One region of the Vreelandella sp. L-15 genome, then DNA from elsewhere that is predicted to be linked to it. Evidence: predicted binding sites of a transcription regulator. Region 1 holds the regulator's gene; each other region holds the start of a gene.
The links. Region 1 encodes sigma-54, which starts transcription at its own class of promoters, with help from an activator protein. Its sites were predicted from a motif close to TGGCACNNNNNTTGCTNT; they were not measured.

Region 1 (10,262 bases):
TAGACCTGACCATTGTTGGCCACCACTTCCATATCGACGCTGGCCTGATCTTCGTGACGCTGGGCACGCTGTTGGCTCAACACACGCAGCTCGTCGTAGTCGAAGGTCACCAGACCACGCGTGTAGGTATCGATCAGCGTCTGGCGGAAGACATCCGCAAAACGGCTGCGCTGCTCTGGCGTGGCATTACGGAAATAGCTGCCCATGACGCTGGCACCGATATAACGGAAATCGGCAATGTCATCCAGGCTATCGTTGACCAGCGCCTTCAGCTCATCGAGATTGTTGGCATAGTAGTCTTCACGCCCTTCGATTTGCGCCATGAACCCTTCGATGTTGTCGCGAATCATCTGTTCGGGCGACTGAGACTGCGCCTTGGCCAAGGCAGGCAAAGCCATCAGCAGCAGGGCCAGGGCAAACCAGCGGGAAAAAGTTGCTGTCATCTTTTGCATCGTTACACCTTTGTAATCACGCACCATCACCATGGATGCTTAGTTGCTGACCATATTGGACACAAACTGCTGAATAAGTTCTTCCAGCACCAGGGCCGATTGCGTGTCGCGAATCGTGTCACCGTCTTGCAGCACCTCCGGGGCGCCGCCCACACTCAGACCAATGTACTGCTCGCCCAGCAGCCCCGCCGTCAGAATGGCCGCCGTGGTATCCTGGGAAAGCTGGCCTTCCAGGTCACTGTTCAGGCTCAGTACCACGCGTGCGTCGTACCACTCAGTATCCAACTCTATTGCCTCTACCCGGCCCACCGTGACACCCGCCATGGTGACGCGTGCACGCGGTTTCAAACCGCCGATGTTGGCAAAGTTTGCCTCAAGACGGAACGTATCAGAGGGCGCTGAGAGCGTTAAGCCGCTGACTCGCAGGCCGAGAAATACCAGCCCTATGATGCCAGCCAACATAAACAGGCCAACGCCAAACTCCATGGTTTTGCTGCGCTTCATGACATTACTCCACCCTTAAAGGCCGCCGAACATAACGGCGGTTAAAACGAAATCCAGCCCTAGCACCGCTAACGAGGAGTAGACCACCGTACGGGTGGTAGCTCGAGAAATCCCCTCAGAGGTTGGTACTAGGTCATAACCCTGAAACACAGCAATCCAGGTCACCACCAGCGCGAACACCACGCTCTTGATCATGCCATTGCCGATATCATCGATGAACGACACGCTGGCCTGCATATTGCTCCAATAAGAGCCTTCAAATACGCCCAGCCACTCTACGCCCACCAAGTAGCCGCCCCAGATGCCTACCACGCTAAAGCCCACAGTAAGAATAGGCAGCGCCACAAAGCCTGCCCACAGCCTTGGAGCTACCACGCGTCGCAGTGGGTCTACCCCAATCATTTCCATACTGGTGAGCTGCTCGGTGGCCTTCATCAGGCCAATTTCAGCCGTTAATGCAGACCCTGCCCGCCCGGCAAACAGCAGTGCTGCCACTACAGGAGCCAGCTCACGTAGTAGCGAAAGCGCCACCATTTGGCCCAGCGCCTGCTCGGCGCCGAAATCCACCAAAATGGTATATCCCTGAAGCGCCAGCACCATGCCAATAAACAGCCCTGACACCAGCACAATGGCCAACGACAGCACACCAACAAAGTGCATTTGACGCAACCAAAGCGACCACCCTTCTCGAGAAGGCACGCCCACTGCCGATTGGGCGAGAAACACCGTGGCGCGCCCCAGGGCCTCGACCACATCACACCCTTTCCGACCCAGACGGGTAACCCGCGCCGTGTAGTGAGAAAATTTAGACTGCATCTACCCTGCCTTAAGTGCTAAATCGTGACCGAGAATATCCCGGTAGAGCGTCTCTGCGGGATAGTGAAACGGCACCGGACCATCTGGCTCGCCGTGCATAAATTGGCTCACACGAGGGTCTTGATTCACCTCTAGCGAGCTCGGAGTGCCGTGCGCCGCCACCTGCCCATCCGCAATCAGGTAGAGGTAGTCGGCAATACTCAACGTTTCCTTGATATCATGGGAGACCACTACCGAGGTCAGCGACAGCGCCTGATTGAGCCGCTTAATCAATTGCACCAGCACACCCATAGAGATAGGGTCCTGGCCTACAAATGGCTCATCATAAAGGATTAACTCAGGGTCAAGTGCGACTGCCCGCGCTAATGCCACCCGCCGCGCCATACCCCCTGATAGCTCAGCGGGAGTTAAATGCCTTGCCCCCCGCAACCCTACTGCCTGCAACTTTAGCAACACTAAGTCGCGAATCATGGTGTCGGGCAAGTCAGTATGCACCCGCAGCGGGAAGGCCACATTCTCGAAAACATCTAAGTCCGAAAACAGCGCGCCGCTCTGAAACAGCATTCCCATGCGCTTACGTAGCGTAAACAACGCCTTGCGTGACAGGCGGTGAACATCCTGCCCATCAATTAAAATCCGCCCACGGTCTGGCGTTAATTGGCCACCAATGAGCTTCAATAGCGTTGTTTTACCCGTGCCGCTTGGCCCCATAATAGCGGTGACTTTGCCACGCGGAATGGTCATATTAACGCCACGGAAGATATCGTTATCTCCACGGGAAAAGTAAACATCTTCAACCTGTATGAAGGGAACATCCGTCATAAGCTGATTGACCTTCATCGTGTTGCCAGAACGCGTCAGTATAAACCGACTGGGCGCGGGGCAGTTTAGAAAACAGTGTTTTCGAAATATTATCGAACATCGTATCCTAACGCTACTCTTAGTAACAGTCGCGCAAATCATTGCCGTACAAACCATTCGTCAATAGAACTCACTAATACCGCGGGTACTTGCTGCATGCTTTAGCTAAACACTGCTTCAAGATGTTATTCTTACTAGTCACCTATTCACATCGATGAAACGAGACACGCCATGCGTCAGCCACTATCCACACCCAGCCAACTGCGTGAAAGTGCACTGCGCACCTTGCAAATCGAGCAAGCGGCTATTGGCGGCTTGCAAGCCAAGCTAGATGAAAGCTTTGACCACGCCTGTCAGCTTATGCTTGCCTGTCAGGGACGCGTGGTAGTCACCGGCATGGGAAAGTCAGGTCATATCGCCGGCAAAATCGCAGCCACCCTAGCCAGCACAGGCACTCCAGCCTTTTTTGTTCACCCAGGTGAAGCCAGCCATGGCGACTTGGGCATGATTACCCGCGCCGATGTGGTTTTGGCACTCTCTAACTCCGGTGAAACCGCTGAAGTAACGGCCCTACTTCCGCTACTCAAGCGTCTTGGCACACCGCTGGTCAGTATGACTGGCCGCCCAGGCTCCACTCTTGCACAGCACTCAGACGCCCACCTGGATAGCGGTGTAGAACGAGAAGCCTGCCCGCTTGACCTAGCACCCACCAGCTCCACCACCGCCGCCCTTGCCCTAGGCGACGCCCTTGCTGTTGCCCTATTGGAAGCACGGGGCTTTACCGCTGAAGACTTTGCCCTCTCTCACCCTGGCGGCAGCCTCGGTAAGCGCTTACTACTGCGTGTTAGCGACTTAATGCACGATGGCTCACGGCTCCCTCAAGTAGCGCTGGGCAGCCCGCTGCGCGATGCACTACTTGAGATAACACGCCAAGGGCTGGGCTTTACCTGCGTGGTGGATAGCGAAGGCCGTCTTGCCGGGGTCTATACCGACGGCGACTTGCGTCGCACGCTAGACCAACACCACGACCTGCGCGATGTTCAGGTAGATGACGTAATGACGCGCCCCGGCAAGCGCATTGGTCCAGACATACTAGCTGCCGAAGCGGTGCGCATTATGGAAGATAACCGTATCACTGCACTGGCTGTTGTTGATGAACAGCAGCGCCCCATCGGCGCGCTGCATATGCATGACCTGCTTGCCAGCGGCGTTATTTAACGACTTTATACTGCTTTTTTGGCAATGGATGATGGAGGCTTTATGGCCCTACCTGATGCACTACTCGACCGACTTCGCCGCGTAAAACTGCTTGCGATTGATGTAGACGGTGTACTTACTGACGGCCGTCTCTATTTTCAGGCTGACGGTATCGAAATCAAAGCGTTTCACACCCAGGACGGTCATGGCCTGAAGTTACTCAAGCGTGTCGGCATCCATGTGGCGCTGATTACCGGCCGTGATTCACCTATGGTGAGCCAGCGCGCTGCTGCCTTAGGAATCACTCACGTATACCAGGGCTGTGAAGACAAACTCACTACCCTGAGAGCGCTTTGTCAGCGGCTTGATATCACCTTAGAACAGGTCGCCTACTGTGGAGATGACCTACCTGATCTTGCTCCGATCAAGCGCTCCGGTGTCGGTATTACGGTCCCCAATGCTCCGGACTACATGCACCCCCATGCCGACTGGATCACTGAACGCCTTGGCGGACACGGGGCTGTGCGTGAAATTTGCGATACGCTCCTAACGTCCCAAGGGCACTGGGATGCCGTACTCGATACGTATCTGCACGGACAGCCATAATGCGCTTTAGGGTAAGAAAACGGGTCTGGATCACGGCAATGGTCATCGCCCTAGGCGGCGTGCTGGTTTGGCTAGACCCTCGCGGCCCCCAGGAGACTGAGATTGACTCTGAAGCTCGTGCCCAGGAACCTGGGCACGTATTAGAGAATGCCGAAATTACCCTATTTGGCGAAACAGGCACTATTCAGCAATCTCTGGTAACCCCACGGCTGGTGCATACTCCGCAAACGGCAATGACTGACGTGTTGTCACCCCGTGCCACGCTGTTTGATAGCGAACAACGTGAGTGGCTCGCCACGGCGAACACTGGCACCCTCAATACTGAAACCCAAGCATTAACATTGGCAGGCTCCGCGCGGCTACTAGCGCCTGAAGAGGGGTGGCAGCTTGATAGCGAACTATTAAACTACGACGGGACCACCCGGCATGCCTGGAGCGACACCCACGTAGTGTTGCAGCAGCCCCCTCAGCGTATGGAAGCCTCCCGAATGGATGTATGGCTGGATGACAGCCAAGTCCGTTTAACCAACAACGTGCGCGGCGTTCATCCGCCGGCCACCCGTTCCCCTTAGGAGTCGCGGTCAACTACCCCCGCCTGAAGGCGGGAGCTTGTGACAACAAGCCCGGTTGACCAGGGAGAGCGGTAGCCAACCCGCTACGTTGATAACAGGTCGCCAAGACTCACCCACGGATGCTTCCTCAGTCCGTGGCTCTGAAAGGTCAAGATCATGCTGGCGCAAGGTAAAACGCCGAAGATCTTGATCGCTGCCACAAGGCAGGAGCCGGTTATCGACATTCCCGAGGGGAGACGGGGCGCAAGCCCCGCGACACAAGGTCCGTAAGGGCATTGATTAGGAGGAAATCGCATGGCGATTTTCGTACTGGACAAAAAGAAGCAGCCGCTGATGCCGTGCAGTGAAAAACGGGCTCGGTTGCTGCTACAGCGCGGGCGTGCCGTGGTGCATAAGCGCTATCCGTTCACGATCCGGCTGAAAGATCGAGTGGGCGGTAGCACGCAGCCACTAAGCCTGGGCATCGACCCTGGCAGCAAAACGACCGGGCTGGCGCTGATACGCGAACCGGACAGTCAGCAGCGGCATGTGCTGTGCCTGTTTGAACTAATCCATCGCGGTTATCAGATCAAAAAGGCATTACAACAACGCGCCGCCTTTCGGCGTCGCCGCCGCAGTGCCAACCTGCGTTACCGCGCCCCGCGCTTCAATAATCGCACCAAACCCAAGGGCTGGCTGGCACCGTCGCTGCAGCATCGCGTCGATACCGTCACGGCCTGGGTGAACCGGTTGAATCGTTTAGCGCCTGTAACCGCCATCAGCCAAGAGTTGGTGCGCTTTGATACGCAGAAGCTGGATAACCCCGAGATCAACGGCGTGGAGTACCAGCAAGGCACGCTGCTGGGCTACGAAGTACGCGAGTACCTGCTGGAAAAATGGGGCCGTGAATGTGCCTATTGCGGCACCGCCGATACGCCGCTGGAGATCGAGCATGTGATACCGCGCTCGCGGGGCGGCTCGAACCGCGTCAGTAATTTGACCCTAAGCTGCCACCCCTGCAACCAGAGCAAGGATGCGCTGTCACTGGTGGATTTTTTCGCCACTGACAAAGGCCTGAAAAAGCGCCTGAAAGCCAACGGCCACACCGCTAACGCTCGGCTTGAGCGTGTGCAGCGCCAGCTCAAGCAACCGCTGCGCGATGCCAGCGCGATCAATGCCACGCGCTGGGCGCTGTTTAATGCGCTCAAAGCGACTAGCTTGCCGGTGGCTGTCGGCACCGGCGGTCGCACCAAGTACAACCGCCAGCGACTGGGCATTCCTAAAACCCATGCTCTAGACGCGGCCTGTGTCGGTGCGTTCGACGCACTACATGCTTGGCAGGTGCCCACATTAACCATCAAGGCGATGGGGCGTGGTAGCTATCAGCGCACCCGCTTAACGAAACACGGGTTTCCGCGTGGCTATCTGATGCGGCAGAAGCAGGTGCACGGCTTTCAAACCGGCGACATGGTGCGTGCGATGGTACCGACTGGCAAGAAAGCAGGTACCCATACGGGGCGTGTCGCGGTACGCAAAACCGGCAGTTTTAACATCCAGACCGAACAGGGGGCCGTGCAAGGCATCTCGCACAAATACTGCACCCTCATCCAACGCGGTGATGGCTACGGCTATCACTTTACACCCTTCACCCACCTAACAGGAGGAGCGGGACAGGCGGTGGCGTAACCCAGTCGCCCTGCGGGCGACGCGCTATCCCTCCCGGCGCTAAAGCACCGGGTTTCTCGCGCAAAATCTGATGAATGCTCTAATCCGCACTGCACTTCTTGCCCTAGCCGTGCCGCTTGTCACAATTGCACTGCCTGTAGCGGCACAAAACCAAGCGCCTATTCATGTGGAGGCCGACCGGTTAGACCTTGACCAACGAGCAGGGACAGCCGTGTACACCGGTAACGTTGACATTCGCCAAGGCAATATGCAGCTACGCGGAGAGCGTGTCGAAATTCAGCGTAACAATGCTGGCGAGTTGTCTCGCGCCATCGCTACGGGCGAGCGTGCTTACTTGCGTAACCAAATTGAAGACCAAGAAACCCCTATAGAAGGCTGGGCGCGTCGGATTATTTATCACGTTTCCGAACGCCGGGTTGAGCTGATTGACCAAGCTGAGCTGACCCAGCAAGGAGATCACTTCCAAGGTGGACGTTTAGAGTACTTTATCGATCAAGAAGTAGTACAAGCACGCTCTGACGTTAGCGGCAGTGAAAATCAGCGTATTCGTATGACCCTTCAGCCCGAACAATAGGAAGTGGCCACGTGGCAGCATCAACATCCCCAGTCCCCACACCAGTAAAAACGCTCTACGCCCATCATTTAGCGAAGAGCTATAAGCGCCGCCGTGTGGTTAAAGATATTAATCTGGAAATCACTCAAGGTAGCGTGGTTGGGCTACTTGGCCCTAATGGTGCAGGTAAAACCACCTCGTTTTATATGATTGTGGGGTTGGTCAAATTGGATGCGGGCAAAGTAGGCATTGACGACCTTGACCTCACTCATGCTCCTATGCATGAACGCGCCATGGCAGGGATTGGTTATCTACCCCAGGAAGCTTCCATCTTCCGCAAGCTCTCCGTGGCTGACAACATTATGGCCATTTTAGAGACACGCAAAGAGCTTGATCGAAGCGCCCGGGAAGCACAACTTGAGTTACTACTTGAAGATTTTCACATCACTCATATACGCGACAACTTAGGCATGAGTCTTTCTGGGGGCGAACGCCGCCGTGTTGAAATCGCCCGCTCATTGGCCACCGAACCGGCCTTTATCCTGCTGGATGAACCTTTTGCCGGGGTTGACCCGATTTCCGTTGGGGAAATTAAAGCTATCATTCGAGCGTTAAAGAAACGCCACATTGGCGTATTGATCACCGACCATAACGTTCGTGAAACGCTGGATATTTGTGATATTGCCTACATTGTTGGCGACGGTCACATCATTGCCAGTGGAAACGCCCAGGAAATCCTCAACAACCAGAAGGTTCGAGATGTCTATTTAGGCGCTGATTTCCGCCTTTAAACAGTGACCTGCAGAAGCATTTCTTTTAGTGGCATGCTTATTGCACTTGCACCAAGCCATAACTCGCTCTAGGGTGGAGCTTTCTGATTAACGAGTGGTTCTCAGATGGTCATGAAAGCTTCTCTCCAATTGCGTATCGGCACACAGCTGACCATGACACCTCAGCTGCAGCAGGCTATCGCCCTGCTTCAGCTATCGACGCTGGACCTTCGTCAAGAAATTCAGCAAGCGCTAGATGCCAATCCCATGCTTGAGCAAGAAGATGAGTTTGGCGAGCAGGCTGTCAGTGAGCCTCAAGAGGCTGAGTGGTCCGAGAGCATCCCCAACGAACTCTCCGTCGACAGTGACTGGTCAGATACCTATCAAGACATAGGCAGCCTGGGTGGCAGCAGTGAAGGCCCCGACTTCGAGCGCCAAGCCGCTGGACAAAGCCTACATGGCCACCTGCTATGGCAACTGGCCATGACAGACTTTAGCCCGCGAGAATACGCCATCGCGGAAAGCCTGATTGATGCGCTGGATGCCAACGGCTATCTCACCCAGCCGCTTAATGACATTCGGGAAGGATTAAAAGCCCAAGGCCATGACAGCTTAAGCCAGCGGGAAGTGGAAAATACCCTGCTGCGCTTGCAGCAATTTGAGCCCACCGGCGTCTTTGCCCGAGACCTGCGTGAATGCCTGATGCTGCAACTCGCCTCACTACCTGAGGACACCCCTCTGCTAATGCCCGCCAAACGGCTGGTTCGCCAGTTTTTGGAAGCATTAGGCAAAGACGATATGCGGCTTCTCAAGCGCCGTTTAAGCCTTGATGACGAGCAGCTTGACGATGTCATCCGTTTAATTCGCAGCCTTGACCCACGCCCTGGGAGCACCTATGGCGTTACCGACGACAGCTACATCACCCCCGACCTAGTCGTTCGGCACGACAATGAAGGTTGGCATTTAGAGCTCAATCCAGAAGCACTACCACGCTTGCGTATACAGCCCGACTACGCCAGCTTGATCAAACGCGCAGACAAAAGCCAAGACAACCAGTTCCTCAAAGAGCACCTCCAAGAAGCCCGCTGGCTGATCAAAAGCTTATCGAGTCGCAATGACACGCTGCTACGAGTTGGGCGTGAAATTATTGCACGCCAAATTGGCTTTCTGGAGCATGGCGAAGAAGCAATGAAACCGCTGATTTTAGCGGATATTGCTGAAGCGGTAGAGATGCACGAATCCACCATATCTCGTGTGACCACGCAGAAATTTATTCACACGCCACGGGGCGTTTTCGAGCTTAAGTACTTCTTCTCAAGCCAGGTAAGCGGCCAAGACGGCGGCGACAGCCACTCCAGCACAGCCATTCGCGCCCGCATCAAAAAGCTGATTCAGGATGAGCCCTCAGGAAAACCGCTCTCCGATAGCCGCTTGGTGACTCTGCTTGAAGAGGGGGGCATTAGCGTTGCACGGCGTACTGTCGCAAAATATCGGGAGTCAATGGGCATTCCCTCGTCAAGTGAGCGCCGCCGTTTACGCTAGTTAAGCGGTACGTATGAACAAACTCAACGCAAGGGCTTTGCAATAGCGTAAAAAGGGTTACAATCGAAGTACAGTCCGATGGATAAGGAGCACGTCAATGCAAGTAAACATCACTGGTCATCACGTTGAACTGACTGACGCCTTGCGCGACTACGTTAACGAAAAGCTAGAGCGCGTTGAACGCCACTACGACAACATTACCACGGTGCAAGTGACCTTATCTGTTGAGAAGGAGCGCCAGCAAGCAGCCTGCACACTGCACGCTGCCGGTGCAGACCTTCACGCCGAAGCGCTTGATAACGACATGTATGCCGCTATTGATGCGCTAGCAGACAAAATCGATCGTCAACTCGTTAAACATAAGGAAAAAGCACAAGCTCGCGCCCAGGGCGCTGGTGTGCGTTAACTCAATGACGTTGGAAACCATCCTCCCCCCGGAGCGCGTGCTTTATGACGTTCCCGGGGGCAGCAAAAAACGGGTGCTGGAGTTTTTCAGCACCTTTATCGCCCAAAATACACCCAGCCTAGATAGCCAAGAGGTGTTTAGCCGACTCATTGGCCGCGAGCGACTAGGCAGTACGGGGATAGGCAACGGGGTTGCCATCCCCCACGCTCGCAGTCCTCACTGTAGCGCACCCATTGCTGGCTTTTTAAAGCTTGCTGAGCCAGTAGACTTCGACGCCATTGATGGCGACCCGGTGGATCTTGTGTTTGTGCTGCTGGT
Region 2 (10,262 bases), on a different contig from region 1:
GCGCTATGCAAGACAAGGAGATCATACGGGTCAACTGGCCTCCCTAGCACTGATGGAGGAAGCAAGCGTAGCACTTGCTAAGCAACTTGATCAGCTTATGGAGCAGGCTGTTTATGAGATACCGATGTCAGCAAGTCATCCTTCACCGCTTGCTGATGCGCCTTAAATTGCTCCCCGTATAACACTCCTTCCGTAATGCGTTATTTATGCCATGCTGAGCATGGCACTCATAACGCAGACGGTAAGGATGACGATGGCAGCTGCAAAGAAGCTAGATCTCGCGCTACAAGGCGGTGGGGCCCATGGTGCTTATACCTGGGGAGTTATTGATCGACTTCTGGAAGATGACCGTATTGAGATTGAGGGCATTAGTGGCACCAGCGCAGGCGCTATGAATGGCGTAGTCATGGCAGATGCCCTTACCCGTGGTGGTAAACAGGCCGCCCGGCAATCTCTCAGGGATTTTTGGAAGGCGGTAAGCCGCGCGGGCATGGCAAGCCCTATCCGCCGCTCGCCGATGGATGTACTAACCGGCAATTGGAGTTTGGAGCACTCCCCCGGCTATATCGCCATGGACTTGATGACTCGCCTGGTGTCGCCCTACCAACTCAACCCGCTCAATTTGAATCCATTGCGCGATATTGTGGCGGCCCACATCGACTTTGAGCGGGTACGCCAGTGCGACCAGCTAAAGCTCTTTGTGGCAGCTACTAACGTGCGCACCGGCAAACAGCGTGTGTTTCGTCGAGAAGAGATGAGCGTCGATGCGGTCATGGCATCGGCTTGTCTGCCCTTTATGTTCCAGGCTGTGGAAATCGACGGCGAAGCATATTGGGACGGCGGCTACATGGGCAACCCAGCCCTCTTCCCCTTAATGGAAGAGTGCAGCGCAAGGGATATTCTGTTGGTACAGATCAACCCGATTCGCCGTGATGAACTACCCACCTCCGCTTCGGCCATTATGAACCGCCTTAACGAAATCACCTTTAATGCCGCGCTGATTAAAGAAGTGCGCATGATCGCGCTGTTGAAACGCACCCTTGAAGAGCAGGGTATTGAAAACTGCTACCAGCAGTCGCTTTTTCACCGCATTAGTGGCGATCAGGCACTCGATAGCTTATCGGTTTCAAGCAAACTCAACTCTGAATGGCCATTTTTATGCCACCTGTTTGACCAAGGGAGAGAAGCCGCCGACAACTGGATCACGGCTAACTTTGATGCCATCGGCCAACGCTCAACCCTGGATATTGATGCAGTATATCTGCACGAATAACTCCCTTCAGCCATCCAGCACTGCCCCAACTTGGCGCACTCTGCTCATGAGGAGTGCGCTCACTTGATTAATCTAGTGATTTTATTTCCCTTAGCACTGCTTTGAAAAAACAGTAAGCAACTGATTTAAATATTTAAAAAGACAGATGGCGGAGTATTTGCTTATTGCTATGCAGTAGTAGTAGGCGTGGACCAGGCCCGCAAGGGTACGAGTGCGTCGAACCTGACCTTCAATGGCGAAGGCATGTTCTCGTAACCACGCAACGCCTGATGCGTTGTGTCTCGGCAAACTCGTTCTATGCTCTGTGAGGCCATCCATGGACATTCGCAATAAAGCCAACCGCATTCGACTGTTGAACTTCTCAACACCGCAAATGCGCGCGTTTCACCTCTCCTGGTTCGCATTTCATATCTGCTTTTTCGGCTGGTTCGGCATTGCGCCGCTAATGGCGGTGGTTCGCGAGGATCTATCACTCACCCAAACCCAAATCGGCAATACCATTATTGCCTCGGTGGCGATCACCGTGGTGGTGCGCCTGTTGATTGGCGTGCTGTGTGATCGTATTGGGCCACGTAAAACCTACACAGGCCTACTGATGCTCGGGTCCATTCCGGTTATGGGCATTGGTCTGGCTAACAGTTTTGAAACGTTTTTGCTGGCCCGCCTAGCGATTGGCGCTATCGGCGCTTCGTTTGTGATTACCCAGTACCACACCACCATGATGTTTGCGCCCAATGTGGTTGGCACCGCTAATGCCACGAGCGCAGGTTGGGGCAACCTAGGCGGCGGCACCACACAAATTGTTATGCCGTTGATTTTTGCGGGCATGCTGATGCTAGGCGTTAATGAGGCGCTCGGCTGGCGTCTGGCCATGGTCGTGCCTGGCGTAGTGCTATTTTTTACCGGTATCGCTTACTGGCTGTTCACTCAAGATGCCCCAGACGGCAACTTCAGCGAGCTGCGCGCCCGCGGTGAACTACCGCCAGCCACCGGAGAGCATGGCGCAGCCCAGAGCTTTTTAGCGGCGGCAAAGGATATCCGCGTTTGGGCGCTGTTTGTGGTGTACGGACTCTGTTTTGGGGTCGAGCTGACCATCAACAATATCGCGGCAATCTACTTCTTCGATAAATTCGATCTTACCCTGGCAACCGCCGGCTTAATCGCAGGCCTGTTCGGCTTAATGAACATTTTTGCTCGTACTCTTGGCGGCGTTTTTTCCGACCTATTCGCTAAACAGGGTGGGCTAAAAGGACGCGTCCGCTGGCTCTTTATCGCACTACTATGCGAAGGCATCGCTCTCGTCGCCTTCTCGCAAATGCATGTACTCAGCTTGGCGATTGGCATCATGCTGGTATTTAGCCTGTTCGTGCAGATGGCGGAAGGCGCCACCTTTGGTGTGGTGCCCTTTATCAATAAAAAAGCCTTAGGCGCAGTGGCCGGTATTGTCGGTGCAGGCGGTAACGTGGGCGCTGTATCGGCAGCGTTTCTATTCCGTAGCGAAAGCCTCAGCTACCAGCAAGGCCTCTTTTACCTCGGCTTAACCGTATTGGTACTTGCCTCCTGCGTACTGGTCGTTCGCTTTAGTGATGCCACCGAAGCAGAAGAAGCCAGCGCCTATCGTGATGCGGTAGGCAAAGACACAGGAGCAGGCGCACTGTCACTGCGTTAATATTAATTAACACCGCCCCTGCATGCGCATCGCTGTGGGGGCTTTTTACCTTTAGGCGGCGAGTAATAAGGAAATCAACATGTCTTCTGCCCAACAGCTACTCTTAACCGCCCTGCGCTGCGACATTGATAACCTTAACCACCTAGCAACCACAGCAGATATTGTCAGCGATGTCAGCCAGTTTATTCATGTGCTTCAACGCGAGCGAGGAGCCTCGACGATTTACTTAGCCTCAAAAGGCAAGCGTTTTAAAACTCGACGAGCCACTTACCTGCAGCATAGTCAAGCGGCGGAAGCCTCGATGCGTCAGCGTCTCGAAGCGCTTAGCCAGGAATCACGGCCACAGGCGACAGCGCGCTTATTACGCCGCATTGCTGCCGTCTGGCTGTCACTGGATGAACTAGATGTATTACGGCATGCAATTGAGACCTTCAACATATCGCCAGATGCAGCAACTCAAGCGTTTAACCATCTCATTAGCAATCTCTTAGCGATTGTTTTTGAAGCGGCCGACACAGCGGTCGACCCAGACATTACCCGTGCCCTGGTCGCTATTTTTCATCTTATGCAGGGTAAAGAGCTGGCGGGGCAAGAGCGCGCCTGCGGCGCCTTTGGTTTTACTCTTGGTCATTTCGACAATGCCCACCGTACGCTGCTGAACCAGTTGGTTGACGCCCAACAGCGCTGCTTTGACACCTTTGTAGAATTTGCCACCCCAGAGGCTCTGGGGACTTGGCAACAATCCCTCTCTCCTAGAACACTGGCGGACATTTGTCAGTTGCGAGATATTGCTTGCCAGCGCTCTCACCACCAAACGGCATCAGGCAATACATTAGGTGAAACCTGGTACGAGCTCACCACCCTGCGTATTGATACGATTAAAACGGTTGAAGACACCCTGAATACCCAATTAACGGCCCTTTGCCATCATAAAATTGTCCAGGCTCAAGCAGAGCTAGAGCAGACGAAGGCGAAGCCTGACAGACCGCTGCCTGCGCCCTGTGAACAGTTACTAGCCCTTCACTCTACTCAGCCGCTTGGAGACCTAACCGCCAACGCCCTCAACTCTCCGCTTAGCCGCTCACTACTGGAGCTCACTCATGCTCAATCCAGCCGCTTACAGGGGCTAAGCGACGAGCTGGAGAATACCCGCAAGGCTCTCCGTGAACGCAAGCTAATCGAGCGGGCAAAAGGATTAATCATGGCGCACCAGTCCATGAGTGAAGAGGAGGCCTACCGCTTTCTGCGAAAAACCTCAATGGACCAAAGCAAAAGCATGGCGGATATGGCACAGTCGATTCTTGACCTCTCTGCCATGCTGCAACGTAAAGAGTAAAAACAGCAGCGCTGAGCCCGATTTGCAACCTGATTAGGTTTTAGCCATGCTGAAAGCTCACCCAGTTTAATGAGCAAGGAGAGTAAGCGATGCATGACCGCGTACTGTTAATTACCGGCGCTTCCAGCGGCATTGGTGCGGCCACCGCTCGTGCAGCGGCTCGTGAAGGCTACCAGTTGGTACTTGCCGCTCGTTCAGCCGATAAGCTGACATCGCTTGCTCAAGAGCTTGGTCCAGAGAACGTACTCACCTGCGAAGTTGATGTCACCGACTTAAGCCAGCAGCAAGCTATGGTGGAACAGGCGATTGAAACCTTCGGCCACATTGATGCAGTATTCGCCAATGCAGGTCGCGGTGGCTCACCGGGTGGGTTTAGCAGCGCCGATCATGTTGCTTGGCGGGAGATGATTCTCACCAATATCTACGGCGTTGGCCTTACGCTGCAAGCCTGCTTGCCAGAGCTAAAACGCCGCCAGGGTCATATTCTTTTAACCGGCTCTGCCGCAGGCCGCACCACCATCCCAGGCTCCATGTATAGCGCCACTAAGTGGGCAGTAACGGGTATTGGTTATAATCTGCGCGAGGAGTTACGCGGCACCGGCATGCGGGTGACACTGATTGAGCCTGGCATGGTCGATACTCCCTTCTTTGATGAACCACCCAAGTACGCGCTAGCAGACCGCGATATCGCCAATGCGGTGATCTATGCTCTGTCGCAACCACCCCATGTTGACGTTAATGAAATCCTAGTGCGACCCACACCGCCCCGAGAGTAACTCTGCTCGCTTGACACCTTGTTTTTGCTCGTTGCTGCCCGCATACACATAGCATTATGAAGCGTGCTAACAACTTGGCCCGCCGACCATGCATGTTTATTAGGTGACTTATGAGCCAACTTGCCTCAACCGTACTCTCTGTTCTTGACCTAGCGCCCATCCGCCAAGGCGGCAGCGCTGCTGAAACGTTTCGTGATAGCGTCTCTTTAGCCCAACACACAGAGTCTTTGGGCTACCAGCGCTACTGGTTAGCTGAACACCACAACATTGCTGGCATTGCCAGTGCGGCCACCGCCGTACTGATTGGCCACGTAGCAGGCCAGACGTCCACTATTCGCGTGGGTAGCGGGGGTATTATGCTGCCTAACCACCCACCGTTAGTGATTGCCGAGCAGTTTGGCACGCTGGAAACCCTCTACCCAGGGCGAATTGACCTTGGCCTGGGCCGCGCACCTGGCTCAGATGGTGCCACCATGCGGGCTATGCGCCGCCACGCCCATGCAGGAGTTGATGATTTTCCAGAGCGACTTGAAGAGCTGCGCCGTTATTTAGACGATGCGGACCCTCACCAAACCGTTAAAGCCGTTCCAGGCCAAGGCACCCATGTCCCCATCTGGCTACTGGGCTCCAGCGGTTACAGCGCACAGCTCGCGGCAAAGCTCGGCCTACCCTTCGCCTTTGCTGCGCAGTTTGCGCCGGGCTATCTCTTTGAAGCATTGCGCCTATACCGGGATAATTTCCGGCCATCTAAGCATTTAGAGGCACCTTATGCGATGGTGGGCCTGCCTGTCATGGCGGCGGAAAGTGACGAGATGGCGCACTACTTGGCCACCACTGCTCAGCAAAAATTCTTAAACTTGATTCGTGGTAAACCGACCCAGTCACTGCCCCCCGTCGACACGTTAGACTGGTCCCCCATGGAGCGCGCTCAAGTAGAGCAGTTTTTGGGGGCTGCTATTATTGGCGGCCCGGAAACAGTAAAAGCGCAATTAGAAGAGTTTCAAGCACGTACCGGCGCTAACGAACTGATGATTAATAGCGACTTTTATAGCCACGCTGATCGGCTGCGTAGCTATGAGATTGTTGCCCAAGCCGCACGTTAAGCCGCTCTACTCACCCTTTCGCAACGAGAAAAGCACCTGCCGCTACCATCAGCGAGCCTGCGGTACGGTTGGTGCCTTTCTGAACGCGCGCCGATTGAAAAAAGCGCCGCGCAGAGGAAGCAAACGATGCTACCAGCATTAAGCCCATCATCAACCCAACCAGCGTTAAGCCCACCACCAGAAACATATCGCTCCGGTTTAGCACGGTGAGATCGATAGATCACACCGCTCACCGTCATACCCAGCGCCCGCGGGATACACGGACGCGTACCTGCCGACATCCCCTTAGCTAGTAACGCAAAAATTCCTGGGCCAGGCGTCACGGCAAACACAAAGATAGCTAAAAAGTAGGTCAGTGCGCTCTCTATGGTCATTGCCAAGCCCTCTCGTTGTAATTTATGGCCCACTCGGTGGGGAACGATGCAACTGCGCTGAGCCGTATCAGAATATGCTAACGTAGCTTATGCCTTAATGAACGAGAAAAGCCCCATGCAAACCCTTCAATTTTCACCAATGACTGCGGATGAGTTCGCCCTATTTTGGCCTACGTTCCAGGCCATTGTAGCTGCCGAAGAAACCTACGCGATAGATCCTAACATCACTTATGACGACGCTTTTTCACTGTGGTGCAAAACACCACTGCTCAGTATTGCAGTGAAAGACGAACAGGGGCAGTTGCTAGGTAGTTACTACTTAAAAGCGAATGCCGCTGGCCCTGGTAGCCACGTGTGTAACTGCGGCTATATGGTAACGCCGCACGCGCGAGGTAAAGGGGTTGCGCGAGCCATGTGCGAACACTCACAGCAAGCTGCGCGCCAACATGGTTTTATAGCCATGCAGTTCAACGCCGTAGTGGCCAGCAACCAAGTCGCCGTGGCCTTATGGCAACGTCTGGGGTTTAGCATTGTTGGCACGGTGCCCAACGCTTATTGCCACTCATCGCTTGGTTATGTGGATACTTACGTTATGCATAAGTCGTTATAAGGCTATTAAGAGGGTTTTCTTCTTACTGCCAGCAGGTTGCTAGTCTGCTGGTCTTCCAACGCTGCATTAAAAATGGTCTGCAAACATAAAAATTAATTTAGGCACCCTATGCAAATTAAGGCAGGTTGTAGCATCGCTGCAGCTGCGCCTCAGCGGTTTTGCTGCCTAACGCTGTTAAGTAAGCGATATTTCGTTCAGGGATAGCGGCCGTGTCGCCGTAAAAGGCGATGGCTCTCTCAACGCTGGCTTCGCGCAGCAAATGCACCATGGCATAGGGCGAGCGGTTTGAGTAATTCGCTGCGGCCTCTGGCTCTGCATCGGCAAAACAGTAGTCAGGGTGAAACGTCGCTAGCTGGTAAATACCTTCGTAGCCCAACTCAACTAGCAGTTGCTCGGCAAGCTCTACATAATCCAAGTAGTGGTCGAAGCTTTTAAAAAGTGTCGGAAACACCAGCAGGGTAGTTTCTGCTTCAGGGTGCTCGTTGAGCCACTCCAGCTCCGCCACTAACTCCTCAAGGGCCACATCCACTTTTTTCGAGCGCACGACTTCAACACGAATCGTATTGCTATCCAGCTCACGTTTAGCAAAGGGGCAAATGTTGTGTCCAACAATAAAATGGCTCACCCATGCCAGCGTTTGGTCCACTACCTGCTGATCTGCTGCTTGCGTCATACCCGTTCCACCTGCACCTTATGGCTCTTTAAAAGGCGTGGCATCGCCACATATTGGACGCCAGTGTACAGATAAGCCCTCGCAAATACGCTAGGCATGCTGTTGATAACGCGCCAAGGCAACCTCATAAGATTTGTGAATATGGTCGTCCATTAGTGCTCTTGCGGCTGTCGCGTCGCGCTGAAGCGCTAGTTCTACCAGCTCATGGTGTTGTTCATCCAGTTCCTGTCGGATTGTCGGCATTTTCGGCCCTAAACGACGGTAGCGGTCGAACTGGTCGTGCAATTGTTCAATAAAGCGCAACAGCCATACTGAACCACAGGGTGCCACCAGGGTACGGTGAAAATGCGTATGCAGGCGTTCCCACTCTTCGCCTTTATCTAGTGTAATGTCTGCACGCTTTAGGCGATGTGCCGCCGCCAAAAGGTCTGCTTCCCATACCGCATCGCCATGAGCAATAGCTCGCTCCAGCGCCATACCTTCAAGCTCGGTGCGCAGTCGCGCAATATCGTCTAATTCTTCACGTGAGAGCTTAGGCACTCTGAACCCACGCTGATTCTCTTGGATCAGCAGGCCGTAAGCCGCCAGTTTATTAAGCGCTTCACGCAGCGGACTCAGCCCTACCTGGTACTGCTCCTTAAGCGTATTAATGGCGAGTTTCTCACCCGCTTTAAAGCGCCCCCCCACCAAATCGCGGCGCAGTAAATCATAGATAGAGCTAGATGCTTTCGTGGAGGAAAGCTGCATTGGCTTGTTCATACCGGAGTCCTTTTGCATACCTACGCAAGGCATCAGTTAACGGAGATTCCATGACTAGGTGTTGACGCCTCTTGTCTGGCTCACCTATATTCTATTTTAGACAGAATAATCGATTTTTTAATCTACAAACGATAAATAGGCAATCTCGATGCTTTTTACTGTGATGCTACCGCTGCGGGCAATGAGCGTATGAAGCAAACAGCACTTTTTTGGGCGTTTTTTCGCGTCGGCATTTTCGGCTTTGGCGGCGGCCCTGCCATGATACCGCTGGTCCGCGCGGAAGTCGTGACACGCCACCAGTGGCTAACCGATGAAGAGTTTGCCGATGTGCTCGCCATTGGCAACACCCTACCCGGCCCCATTGCCACCAAGATGCCCGGCTATATTGGCTACCGGGTAGCGGGCATCAGCGGCTGCGCGGCGGCCGTCATTGCCGTTATCCTACCGATGATCGTGGCCATGATTGTGATGTTAGGAATTTTTAGCCGCTACCGCGACGTTGGCTGGATTCGCGGTATGGGACAAGCGGTCATTCCGGTAGTCATGGTCATGATGGCTCAGCTCACCTGGGACTTCTTCGATAAATCCAAAGCCGCCCTTGGCTGGCTAATCAGCATCGCTATGGCGGTCATCGCAGGCGCGGTGATTTATTGGCTAGGCGTACATCCCGGCTGGGTGATTGGGGCTATTCTGCTGGCGGCCCTCCTACGTCCATCCCGTAAAAAACGCGCGGAGGGTGCCGCATGATTTATTGGGATCTCTTTTTAGCGTTTTTTATTCCTAACATTATTGGTTATGGCGGTGGCCCCGCCATTATTCCGCTCATTGAAGCAGAAGTAGTGGGTCGCTATGGCTGGATGACGTCACAGGGCTTTGCTGAAACGCTGGCGCTCGGCAATGCGCTCCCCAGCCCGATTGCCACCAAAATGGCGGGCTATGTTGGCTATGAAGTTGCCGGTATTGGCGGGGCATTTGTGGCTGTTGCCGCGACGGTCATTCCCTCACTCCTGCTGATGCTTGGCGCTTTGGGGCTTTTATATCGCCACCGCGACTCCCCGCGCGTTAAACGCATGAGCCAATGGGTACGACCAGTGATTGCCATGATGATGGCATGGCTTACCCTCAGTTTTTTCACAGAAAGTATGGCGGCAAGCGGCCTCCTCCACACGCTGATTATCGGTATCGTGGCCACGATTGCGCTTGTGCGCTTTAACACCCATCCCGCCTTTGTTGTTATCGGCGCCTTGGTTTATGGAGGGCTCTTCATTTCTTAATAAGGATAAAAATACTGGCTAAAGTGGGTGAGTTGTTAAGCCGCGCTCACTTATTGGAGCTGGTGTGGGGGGGGGGATCAAAGGCGATGTGTCGACGCGTACGGATACTCAGTCAGCCGTTTGCGACGCAAGTTAGAGCTGGACGGTCGGCACGTGCTGCGCCTACGCAGCGTGTACCAATCAGGCTACCGTATGGAAGTGTGCAGTATCTCTACTGTGGAGCAAGCGGCCAATTGACATAAAAAAGCCGACCCGGTGGCCGGCCAAGCTGATGAGAGTCTGCAGACTGGCAAATTGCCTGCAGCGATGCCTGGGGAAGGCATCGCCAAAACGCTGGTTCAAGCGGCTTGGCGATGCCCTCTTTGAGCATGACGCCCTTTACGAGAGTAGCTGCCCTTCCCTTTCTTCGGCGTTT
Region 3 (10,262 bases), on a different contig from region 1:
GCGAGGCGAGCTTGCGCACTTCATCGGCCACCACGGCAAAGCCGCGCCCGTGTTCGCCAGCCCGCGCTGCTTCTACTGAGGCGTTGAGTGCCAGCAGGTTGGTTTGGAAGGCAATGCTGTTCATCAGCAAGAGGCGGAAGAGCGTATCGAGTGCCATCCTTGAACCAGTAGAACAAAGGTTCATGGTTAACGCATGACATGGCCGCCACCGCGAGCGCTGCGGCGGCCATGGAGGAGTGGCAGACGAGACGTTTAGAAGGTCTCTGACGTGCGCGGTAAGCGATCCTGCGGCGCTTGCAGCGCGGGTGATGCCGCGTTAGAGAGTTTGAAACTGCTGATCGTGCCGGTCAGGCGATCCGCCTGCTCTTTCAACTGCTCGGCGGCGGTGGTGGACTCTTCCACCATGGCGGCGTTTTCCTGGGTCATCCGGTCCAGCTCGGCCACGGCGATGTTGACCTGTTTGATGCCATCGCTTTGCTCGCTGGTTGCAGCGTTGATCTCTTCCAGTACGTCGGTTACGCGGGTGATGTGGTCTACGATATCCTTCATCGTGCTACCCGCATTGCGTACCAACGAGGTGCCGTTATTCACCTTGGCTTGCGAGTCTTCGATCAGTTTCTGGATATCGTTGGCCGCGTCGCTGCTGCGGCCAGCCAGTTTGCGCACTTCCTCTGCCACGACGGCAAAGCCACGGCCATGCTCGCCAGCCCGCGCTGCTTCTACCGAGGCGTTGAGCGCCAGCAGGTTGGTCTGGAAGGCAATGCTGTTCATCAGCGTGACGATCTCGCCAATCTTGTTGGAGGCGTCGGAAATATCTTCCATGGTGGTGACCACGTTCGACACCACCTGACCGCCCTCTTTCGCGACTTCGGTGGCCGCGTGGGAGAGCTTGTTGGCTTCCTGTGCTGAGGCCGCCGTGTGCTGCACGGTGCTGGTGATTTGCTCTACCGATGCGGAGGTTTGCTGAAGGCTAGACGCCGCGTTGTCGGTACGGCGGGAGAGGTCTTGGCCGCCCATGGCAATCTCGTTAGCGGCGTGGTGCACCGATTCGCTGCTGGTGCGCACATCGATTAAGACGTGCTCCATTTTGTTAACAAAGCGGTTAAAGGCGCTAGCGATTTGAGTGACTTCGTCGTTGCCTTCTTCTGGCAGACGCTGGGTGAGGTCGCCCTCGCCGGAGGCGATATTATCCATCGCGTTGCGCACCCCCAGCAGGCGGCGCAACAGTAGCGACAGCAGCAGCCCAAATACCACAGCGGTAATGGCCGCGACGATCAGCAGGGTAACGATGGACGTGGTGGCAATGGCGCGCAGGTCTGCGGTGGCCTCTGCTTCGTCTAACGCGACGACCAACTGCCAACCGCTGTTGCCGCCTACAGCACTGCCCATTAGCAGTTTATCGCTGCCTTGCAGAGCTAGCGGCTGTGGGGAGTCTGCCTGCACGATGCGAGTGAGGTCCGAAGGCGTGAGCGCATCGCTTAATACACTTGAAGGCTCCAGCGTCAGCGACTCATCCGGATGGGCAACCAGCGTGCCATCGTTGGTGGTTAGAAAGCCAAAGCTAGACGGTGTGGGGGAAATGCTGGCAACAATATCGATAACGTCAGCAATCGTAATATCGGCCCCAACCACAGCGGCTAGTTCGCCGTTTTGATAGAAGGGGCGAGCGAAGGTAATGATCAGGCCGCCCGTTTGAGCATCGACATACGGGGCGGTGATGATAGTGTCTTGCGCGTTCACCGCGCCTTGATACCAGGGACGCTGGCGTGGGTCATAATCGCTAGGGGGTTGCCAGCCGTCTGAGAAAATTCCCTCTGATGTGGACGGGTAAGCAATGTAAGCGGTCATAAAGTCGCCAGAATCGGCTAATTGTCGCAAGGCTTGTAGCGGCTCTTCGCTACCTGCAGTGTGTTCCATGCTGGCTAACATCGTGTAGCGCGCATTGAACCACTCATCGATGGCCTGTGTGTTTCCATTCACAACAGCGCTTAGGTTGCGATTAACCTGCTCACTATTGTGATGCTTTACAGTCGTGTAACTAGCAATGCCATTCACCGTTAAAGCCAACACAATAGCGATAAGGGCCGCTAGCAAGATACGTAAACGTAGGGAAGAAAACATAGTCGCTCTCGGGATCATCAGGGTTCATGATGGGTATCGGCGAGAGCGACTACGCCTTTAGTAAAAAGCAGGAAAAAAGTTAGTAAGCGCTAACTGTAGTGTTAACGAAGATCGCTGACCGCGTTCTGAATATCAGCCATGGACGCTTTGCTGAGGTCTTTCGAGAGCGTGTGGGTGACCAGCTTCTGCGTGGGGTTATCGAGCTTCTCTTTGAGCAGCCCCAAGAACTTGGGAGGCGCGACCATGATCAGCTTGTCCATGCTGTTGTCCACCCGCGCAGTGTAGAGTCGCTGGGCGACTTCTTTGGCAAACAGCTCGTTTTCATGTTGGGAGGCCGCGCCTTCCTCGCCGGATGAGCGCGATGACGTTGACGTAGACTCATGAACATCGGCACCGCGGCGGTCCGTGATCAAGTCGCCTTCATGCAGCCTGCCTGCAGCGTGTACCAAGCTCTCCTGCTCGGCGAGGTGAAGTGCATCACGGGTGAAGATACGTGCCCGAGCGGCGTCGGCTACCACGATATAGGTGGTCATTGTCATACGTCCTCCATGTCATTGATTACCCTTTAACCATGGCAACCGTTCCGTGTTTGGTCAAACACGGTTTTCATAGAGAAAAGAGCATGGATATAGACGACTCACGTCATCATTGGCGAAACCGCTATCTGCTGATGCGCCACGGCCATAGCCAGGCTAACGCACAAGGCACCATCATCAGCTCCCCCGAGCGAGGGCTGTTGGCGTATGGGCTGTCGCCGCAGGGCGAGCAGCAGCTGGCAGATACCGTCGCACGGTGGCACTGGCCGGTACCCACACAGGTCGTGCATTCGGACTTTTTACGCACCACGCACACCGCCGCCCGAGTGGCCGCCGCGTTTGGGTTGGAGATGCAAAAAGAGGAGCGCTTGAGGGAGCGCCACTTTGGTGAATTGGAGGGCAAGGCGGATAGCCACTACCCGGAGGTGTGGGCCTTCGATGCCCAGAACGCCGACCACACCCAGTGGCAGGTGGAGCCGGTCAAGCGTGTCGCGGCGCGCATGGTCGCTGCGCTGGAAGCGTTGGAGCAACGCTTTGAGGGTGAAACGGTGCTGGTGGTCAGCCACGGCGACCCCCTGCAAATTCTGCTCACGGCGCTGGCGGGCAAGCCGCTGACGAAGCATCGGGAGCAGCCTGCGCTACTGCCTGCCAGCATTACGCTTGTGGGCGGTTAAGCGCCCTCTTTAGGAGGAATCCAGGCGATCATATCTACCTCCACATCCGCACTGCCCGCAAGCCCGGTCACGCCGATGCAGGTGCGGGTGGGCAGCGTTAATGCCCCAGAATCTGGCTCAAGAAGAGCTGGGTGCGCTCGGACTGCGGGTTATTGAAGAACGGCTCAGGCGCGTTCTCTTCAATGATTTGCCCTTGGTCCATAAAGATCACGCGGTCGGCCACGGTTTTGGCAAAGCCCATCTCGTGGGTGACACAGAGCATGGTCATGCCTTCTTCGGCCAGTTCCACCATGACGTCCAGCACTTCCTTGATCATTTCCGGGTCAAGGGCAGAGGTGGGCTCGTCAAACAGCATCACGTCCGGGTGCATGCACAGCGATCGGGCAATGGCGACCCGCTGCTGCTGACCACCGGAGAGTTGGCCAGGATATTTCTTGGCCTGCTCGGCGATGCGCACGCGCTCCAGGTACTGCATGGCCATGGCTTCGGCCTCTTTGCGGGGCTTCTTCTGCACCCACATCGGTGCGATACAGCAGTTCTCCAGCACCGTGAGGTGAGGGAACAGGTTGAAATGCTGGAATACCATGCCGACGCTGCGGCGAATTTGCTCGATGCGCTTGACGTCTTGGGTCAGCGGCACGCCACCCACCACGATCTCGCCTTTTTGGTGCTCTTCTAGGTGATTGATGCAGCGGATCATGGTGGATTTGCCCGAGCCAGAAGGCCCGCAAATGACGATCCGCTCGCCGCGTTTCACTTCCAGGTAGATATCCCGCAGCACGTGAAAATCGCCGTACCACTTGTTGACGCCGCGCATTTCGACCATCAGATCCGAAGTGCCGGTGCCAGGGTTATGGGAAGCTGCTTGTGTCATGTCACTATCCTGCTAAAAAATCGTTGATAAAAGCGGCGTTAGCGCTTGTGGCCGGTATGCAGCTTGCGTTCTAGGTACTGACTGTAGCGCGACATGCTGAAACAGAAGATCCAGAACATGAAGGCGGCAAACACGTAACCTTCCAACGAGAAGCCTAACCAGCGTGAGTCGGCCAGTGCCGCTTGCACGATCCCCAAAAGGTCAAAGAGCCCGATAATCATGACCAGGGTGGTGTCTTTAAACAGCGAGATAAACGTATTCACGATGCCGGGAATCATCATCTTCAGCGCTTGGGGAAGAATGATCAGCCCCATGCGCTTCCAGTAAGTCATGCCGAGCGCGGCAGCTGCCTCTTCCTGGCCTTTTGGAATCGCCTGCAAGCCGCCACGAATGACCTCTGCCATATAGGCGCTCTGGAACAGCGTTAAGCCGATCAGGGCACGCACTAGGCGGTCAACGCTCATATCGGAGGGCAGGAATAGCGGCAGCATGACCGAGGCCATAAACAGCACGGTGATCAGCGGCACGCCGCGCCAGAACTCGATAAACACCACGCAAAAGCTTTTGACGATGGGCATGTTAGAGCGCCGACCCAGGGCCAGCACGATACCGATCGGCAGCGCGCCTACCATGCCCACGGTGGCCAGCAGCAGGGTCAGCATCAGGCCGCCCCAGCGATGGGTCGGCACACGCGGCAGGTCGAAATAGCCGCCATGCAGCAGCACGTAGGCGATCACGGGGAAGCCGACCAGCGCAAACACGGCCACCCAGCGCTTGAAAGGCAGCTTGGGAATCGCCAGCCAGGCAATCAGGGTGAAGAACCCGGCAAAGACGATATTGGCACGCCAGATTTCCGAGCGCGGGTACAAGCCGTAGATGAACTGGGTGAAGCGTGCGTTGATGAACACCCAGCAGGCGCCTTCCCGGGAGCAGTCTTCGCGGGAGGTGCCTACCCAGTCGGCGTTGATGAACGCCCATTGCACCGTGGGAACCACGAGCAGGTAGAGAATATACAGGCCGATCAGAGTAAAGATCGTGTTGATCGGGCCGTTGAACAGGTTGCTGCGTAGCCATGCCACAGGGCCCACGGAACTGCTGGGCGCCGGCTTTGGCTCGATCATCGTTCGGTTGTGAATCATGGGAATGCCCTCGACAACGGCCTAGCGTTCAACCAGCGCCACACGGGCGTTGAACCAGTTCATGAACATGGAGACCAGCAGACTGATGGTCAGATAAACCGCCATGGTCATGGCAATGACCTCGATGGCTTGGCCTGTCTGGTTCAGCGTGGTGCCTGCAAAGACCGAAACGAGGTCCGGGTAGCCAATGGCCGTGGCCAGCGACGAGTTCTTGATCAGGTTGAGGTACTGGCTGGTGAGCGGGGGGATGATGACCCGCAGCGCCTGCGGAATGACCACCAGACGCAGCACCAGGTTACGCGGCAGGCTCAGCGCTTGTGCGGCCTCGGTTTGGCCATGGGAAATGGCCTGAATGCCGGAGCGCACGATTTCGGCAATGAACGCCGCCGTATAAATCGAGAGCGCGAACCACAGTGCCAGGAACTCGGGAATCACCGTAATACCGCCGCGGAAGTTAAAGCCACGCAGTTCGGGCATTTCCCAAGTGATAGGCACGCCAGTCACCAACATAACCAACAGCGGCAAGCCAAAAATCAGCGCAAAGGAGATCCAGTAGGCAGGAATACGTTTCCCCGTGGCTTCCTGGCGGCGCTTCGCCCAAATCACCAGCGCAATGCTGGCCACAATGGCGATCACAAAGGTCACGGGAATTAGCCCAAAACCGGACTCAAACAGCGGTTCTGGTAGATACAGTCCGCGCACGTTGAGGAAAAACGCTTCCCCAAAGGCAAGGCTGTCCCTGGCGCTTGGCAGGGTGCGCAGCACGGCAAAGTACCAAAAGAAAATCTGCAGCAGCAGCGGAATGTTACGAAAGGTTTCGATATACGCGGCGGCTAGCTTGGCGATCAGCCAGTTGGGCGATAGACGAGCGATACCGACAATAAAACCAATGATGGTGGCGGCGATCACGCCTAACCCACCCACCAGCAGCGTATTCAGCAGGCCCACGAAGAAGGTGCGGCCATAGGTGCTTTGGGAGGAGTAGTCGATCAGACTCTGCACGATCCCAAAACCGGCGGTATTGTTTAGGAAACCAAAGCCGGTGGTGATACCCCGTGAGGATAAGTTGTCTTGAACATTGCCGACAATATAGAACAGAAACACAATGACAGCGGCAATCAATAGACACTGGAAAATGAGCGCACGCTTGGCGCGGTCTCGCCAAAACGGTGGCTTGTGGCCAGCCGGGCGAGCATTAGGTCTTACAGACATGGATGGCGTCTCCGCGATACGGCAGGTCAATCAGATGGCCCGCCATTCCCTGTTAAGAGGGAGCGGCGGGCCGGGGTCAAGCGAGACGCTTAGCGAATCGGCGGTGCGTACTGAATGCCGCCTTGGGTCCACAGAGCGTTAATACCACGCTCAATTTCCAGCGGTGAGCCCATGCCTACGTTGCGATCAAAGCTTTCGCCGTAGTTACCTACCTGGCTCAGAATGTTGTAAGCCCAGTCGGCTTCTAAGCCCATACCTTCACCGTAGTTGCCGTCCTGACCCAGCAGGCGAGCAATATCCGGGTTGTCTGAGTTGAGCATCTCGTCAACGTTTTCGCTGGTAATGCCATACTCTTCACCGTTGATCATGGCGAACAGCGACCATTTTACGATGTTGAACCACTCATCGTCGCCTTGACGTACCACTGGGCCCAGCGGCTCTTTGGAGATGATGTCAGGCAGAATCATTGCAGAAGCGGGGTCGTCCAGTTGGATGCGTAAGGCCGCTAGCTGAGAAGTGTCGGAGGTCAGCACGTCACAGCGGCCAGCTTGGAAGCCGCCCACGGTTTGCTCAGACGTGTCGAATACGATGGGGTCAAACTCCATGCCATTGGCACGGAAGTAGTCGGCGACGTTAAGCTCGGTGGTAGTACCAGACTGGATACAGATCGCGGCGCCATCGAGTTCGTCTGCGCTGCTAATACCTAAATCCTTGTTCACCATGAAGCCGATACCGTCGTAGAAGGTAACGCCGGTGAAGTTCAGGCCCAAGGTGGTGTCACGGGTAGTGGTCCAAGTGGTGTTACGGGACAGTACATCCACTTCGCCAGACTGCAGCGCGGTGAAACGCTCAACAGCATTCAGGGAGATGTAGTTGACGGCATCCGCGTCGCCCAGTACCGCTGCAGCAACGGCGCGACATACGTCAACGTCGAGGCCCTGCCAGTTACCGCTATCATCTGGGGCGGAAAAACCTGGTAGGCCGTCGCTAACGCCACACTGTACAGCACCGCGCGCGCGGGTATCTTCTAACGTATTGGCTTGTGCGGTGGCGATACCGGCGAGGGAGATGGCACCCGCTGAGGCGAGCAGTACCAGGTGTTTCTTATTAATCATGTTTGTTCCCCTTCCTCGATTTAATGTCATTATGCATGGTGATGCATCATTAAAAGCTAGCAAGGAAGGTGCCAAGAAAGATATGCCGTCAAATTCAGCGCTTTTCAACGTAAAATCAGCGAATTTGACGAAGGTAGTGGTGCAAAAAAGTAGGTCAGCAGCTACGCGTTGCGCTTTTTTGGTGCGCAGCCGCTGGCGGAGGTCGGTGGCTAGTCGCCTAGCGTGTCAGCGAATAGGTGGCGCGTACTGAATGCCGCCATCTTTCCACAGAGCGTTCAGGCCGCGCGCAATGTTGAAATCAGAGTCCGCGCCCACGTTACGGTCATAAATGTCCGCATAGTTACCCACCTGTTTGACGATTTGGTAAGCCCAGTCTGACGAAAGGCCCATGGCTTCACCAAAATCGCCATCTTGCCCAAGTAGGCGCATCACATCGGGGTTTTCTGAGCTTAGCTGCTCATCCACGTTGGCTTGACTGACGCCCAGCTCTTCGGCACTCAGCATGGCAAACAGCGACCACTTCACGATGTTGAACCACTGGTCATCGCCTTGGCGCACTGCTGGGCCAAGCGGCTCTTTGGAGATGATCTCCGGTAGTACCACGGCCATATTGGGGTCGGCCAGTTGAATGCGCTGGGCATAGAGCTGCGAGGCATCCGAGCTCAATACGTCGCAGCGGCCTGCTTCGAAGCCTGCAATCGACTGTTCAGGTGAATCAAACACCACCGCATCATAGGTCATGTTGTTAATGCGGAAGTAGTCGGAAAGGTTTAGTTCGCTGGTGGTGCCTGACTGAGTGCAAATAGCCGCCCCATCCAGTTCTTTGGCGCTCTGTACGCCGAGGTCGCTGGCCACCATAAACGCCTGGCCGTCGTAGTAGCTGACGCCAGTGAAGTTTATCCCTAGCGTGGTGTCGCGGCTAGAGGTCCAGGCCGCGGTATTGGTCGTTATCGTCCAGCGATGAGAAGCCGGGCTGGGCGGCGTTAACGCCGCAGCGCACGCTGTCGCGCTCTTGAATGGCCTCAAGGGTATCGGCCATGGCCGTGGCAGGTACCCAGAGGGTCGGGGCTAATAGAGTGATTCCCAATCCTAACCAACGCGTTGTAGTCATTTATTATTCCTTAACGTCGAGCGCAGCAACTCCTGCGCATAAAAAAGGCCGGGCAGAGCCCGGCCTGATACATAGCGGAACCGCGAAGTTATGCGAACGCTTTACGCATAAAGGGCGGCAGCGCCAGGGCACCACGGTGGGCATCTACTGTGTAGTACTGTAGCGGCATTTCGTGGCTGGCGGCAGCCTCTTCTCGGAAGCTTTCAACGTTGGTGCTTTTGCCTGCCAGCGTCACGCTCCACCAGCCCGAGGGGTACACCGGCTGGGGGAAGGGCAGGGTGGCTACGCTATCAAAGCCTGCTTCGCGCATGTCGTTACGCAGTTCGCGGATGATTGAGCCGCTATGATACAGCGGTGACTCACTCTGCTGCACCATCACCCCGCCGCTTTTCAGAATGCGGTGGCAGCGCTTCAAAAAGTCGGTTTTGAACAGGCCTTCGGCAGGGCCTACCGGGTCGGTGGAGTCGATGATCAGCACGTCGATGCTCTCGTCGGCGGCGTCGTCGACCCATTTCACGCCGTCGGCAAACAGCAGCTCGGCGCGTGGGTCGCCGTTGGCTTCCACGAGTTCGGGGAAAAAGCGCTCGGCGGCCTTGGTGACTTCCTCGTCGATATCGATCTGGGTGACCTTCTCGACGCCCGGATGGCGCAGCACTTCTTTCAAGGTGCCGCAGTCGCCGCCACCAATGATGACCACCCGCTTGGGGTCCTGATGGGTGAACAGCGCCGGGTGGGCGATCATTTCGTGATACAGGAAGTTGTCGCGGTCGGTGAGCATCACGCAGCCATCCAGCACCATCAGGTTGCCGTAGGTTTCGGTGGCGTACACTTCCAGGTGCTGGTAAGGGCTTTGCACATCCAGCAGTTTTTCAGAAACTTTCAGCGAGAAAGCGCTACCGTGGCTATCAAAGACTTCGGTAAACCACTGGTCGTCGCGTAGGTCGCTCATTGCTTGGCTCCTGGGCATGAGTCGTTCGATTGAGTCGGAATGCCCTGATGGTACTGCGGGCTTAAGTCGTGCAGCGCCTCCATAAAGGCGGTGACATGATCAGGGTTGGTGAACTGGCTGATGCCGTGGCCCAAGTTGAACACGTGGCCCGGGCCGTGGCCGTAACTCTCCAGCACGCGGGCAACTTCGGCGCGAATGGCGGAGGGGCGAGCAAACAGCACGTTGGGGTCTAAATTACCCTGCAGGGCGACTTTATGGCCTACGCGGGCGCGGGCGTCGGACAGCTCGGTGGACCAGTCGATGCCCAATGCGTCGGCACCGGCACAGGCAATGTGCTCCAGCCACTGGCCACCGTTCTTGGTGAACAGAATGACCGGTACGCGACGGCCATCGTGCTCGCGGATCAGCCCGGAGACGATCTGCTCCATGTAGCGCAGCGAGAACTCCAGGTAGGCCGGTGTGGACAGCGCGCCGCCCCAGGTATCAAAAATCTGTACCGCCTGGGCACCGGCGCGGATCTGGGCATTCAGG

Region 2: the regulator sigma-54 is predicted to act here: its motif matches at 1,420-1,437, upstream of AC13CY_RS16920 (NarK family nitrate/nitrite MFS transporter).
Region 3: the regulator sigma-54 is predicted to act here: its motif matches at 7,728-7,745, upstream of AC13CY_RS04590 (amino acid ABC transporter substrate-binding protein).

The regions. Positions count from the first base shown of each region.
Region 1 is NZ_JBSXNN010000092.1:77,642-87,903, forward strand. It holds gene AC13CY_RS13905 (MlaC/ttg2D family ABC transporter substrate-binding protein) at 1-452, opposite strand, end outside; gene mlaD (outer membrane lipid asymmetry maintenance protein MlaD) at 492-956, opposite strand; gene mlaE (lipid asymmetry maintenance ABC transporter permease subunit MlaE) at 972-1,772, opposite strand; gene AC13CY_RS13920 (ATP-binding cassette domain-containing protein) at 1,773-2,594, opposite strand; gene AC13CY_RS13925 (KpsF/GutQ family sugar-phosphate isomerase) at 2,865-3,851, shown strand; gene AC13CY_RS13930 (KdsC family phosphatase) at 3,894-4,436, shown strand; gene lptC (LPS export ABC transporter periplasmic protein LptC) at 4,436-5,008, shown strand; gene iscB (RNA-guided endonuclease IscB) at 5,303-6,673, shown strand; gene lptA (lipopolysaccharide transport periplasmic protein LptA) at 6,744-7,247, shown strand; gene lptB (LPS export ABC transporter ATP-binding protein) at 7,259-8,017, shown strand; gene AC13CY_RS13955 (RNA polymerase factor sigma-54) at 8,123-9,538, shown strand; gene hpf (ribosome hibernation-promoting factor, HPF/YfiA family) at 9,636-9,944, shown strand; gene ptsN (PTS IIA-like nitrogen regulatory protein PtsN) at 9,949-10,262, shown strand, end outside.
Region 2 is NZ_JBSXNN010000103.1:74,650-84,911, reverse strand. It holds gene AC13CY_RS16930 (CZB domain-containing protein) at 1-166, shown strand, start outside; gene AC13CY_RS16925 (patatin-like phospholipase family protein) at 254-1,273, shown strand; gene AC13CY_RS16920 (NarK family nitrate/nitrite MFS transporter) at 1,590-2,942, shown strand; gene AC13CY_RS16915 (nitrate regulatory protein) at 3,022-4,278, shown strand; gene AC13CY_RS16910 (SDR family oxidoreductase) at 4,368-5,054, shown strand; gene AC13CY_RS16905 (LLM class flavin-dependent oxidoreductase) at 5,165-6,157, shown strand; gene AC13CY_RS16900 (hypothetical protein) at 6,168-6,344, opposite strand; gene AC13CY_RS16895 (GNAT family N-acetyltransferase) at 6,647-7,141, shown strand; gene AC13CY_RS16890 (DUF1415 domain-containing protein) at 7,257-7,814, opposite strand; gene AC13CY_RS16885 (GntR family transcriptional regulator) at 7,905-8,573, opposite strand; gene AC13CY_RS16880 (chromate transporter) at 8,763-9,320, shown strand; gene AC13CY_RS16875 (chromate transporter) at 9,317-9,847, shown strand; gene arfA (alternative ribosome rescue factor ArfA) at 10,186-10,262, opposite strand, start outside.
Region 3 is NZ_JBSXNN010000037.1:6,728-16,989, forward strand. It holds partial or broken gene AC13CY_RS04555 (methyl-accepting chemotaxis protein) at 1-127, opposite strand, end outside; gene AC13CY_RS04560 (methyl-accepting chemotaxis protein) at 253-2,121, opposite strand; gene AC13CY_RS04565 (host attachment protein) at 2,223-2,654, opposite strand; gene AC13CY_RS04570 (histidine phosphatase family protein) at 2,744-3,331, shown strand; gene AC13CY_RS04575 (amino acid ABC transporter ATP-binding protein) at 3,429-4,157, opposite strand; gene AC13CY_RS04580 (amino acid ABC transporter permease) at 4,244-5,344, opposite strand; gene AC13CY_RS04585 (amino acid ABC transporter permease) at 5,366-6,556, opposite strand; gene AC13CY_RS04590 (amino acid ABC transporter substrate-binding protein) at 6,646-7,671, opposite strand; partial or broken gene AC13CY_RS04595 (type 2 periplasmic-binding domain-containing protein) at 7,897-8,782, opposite strand; gene speE (polyamine aminopropyltransferase) at 8,871-9,731, opposite strand; gene hemE (uroporphyrinogen decarboxylase) at 9,728-10,262, opposite strand, start outside.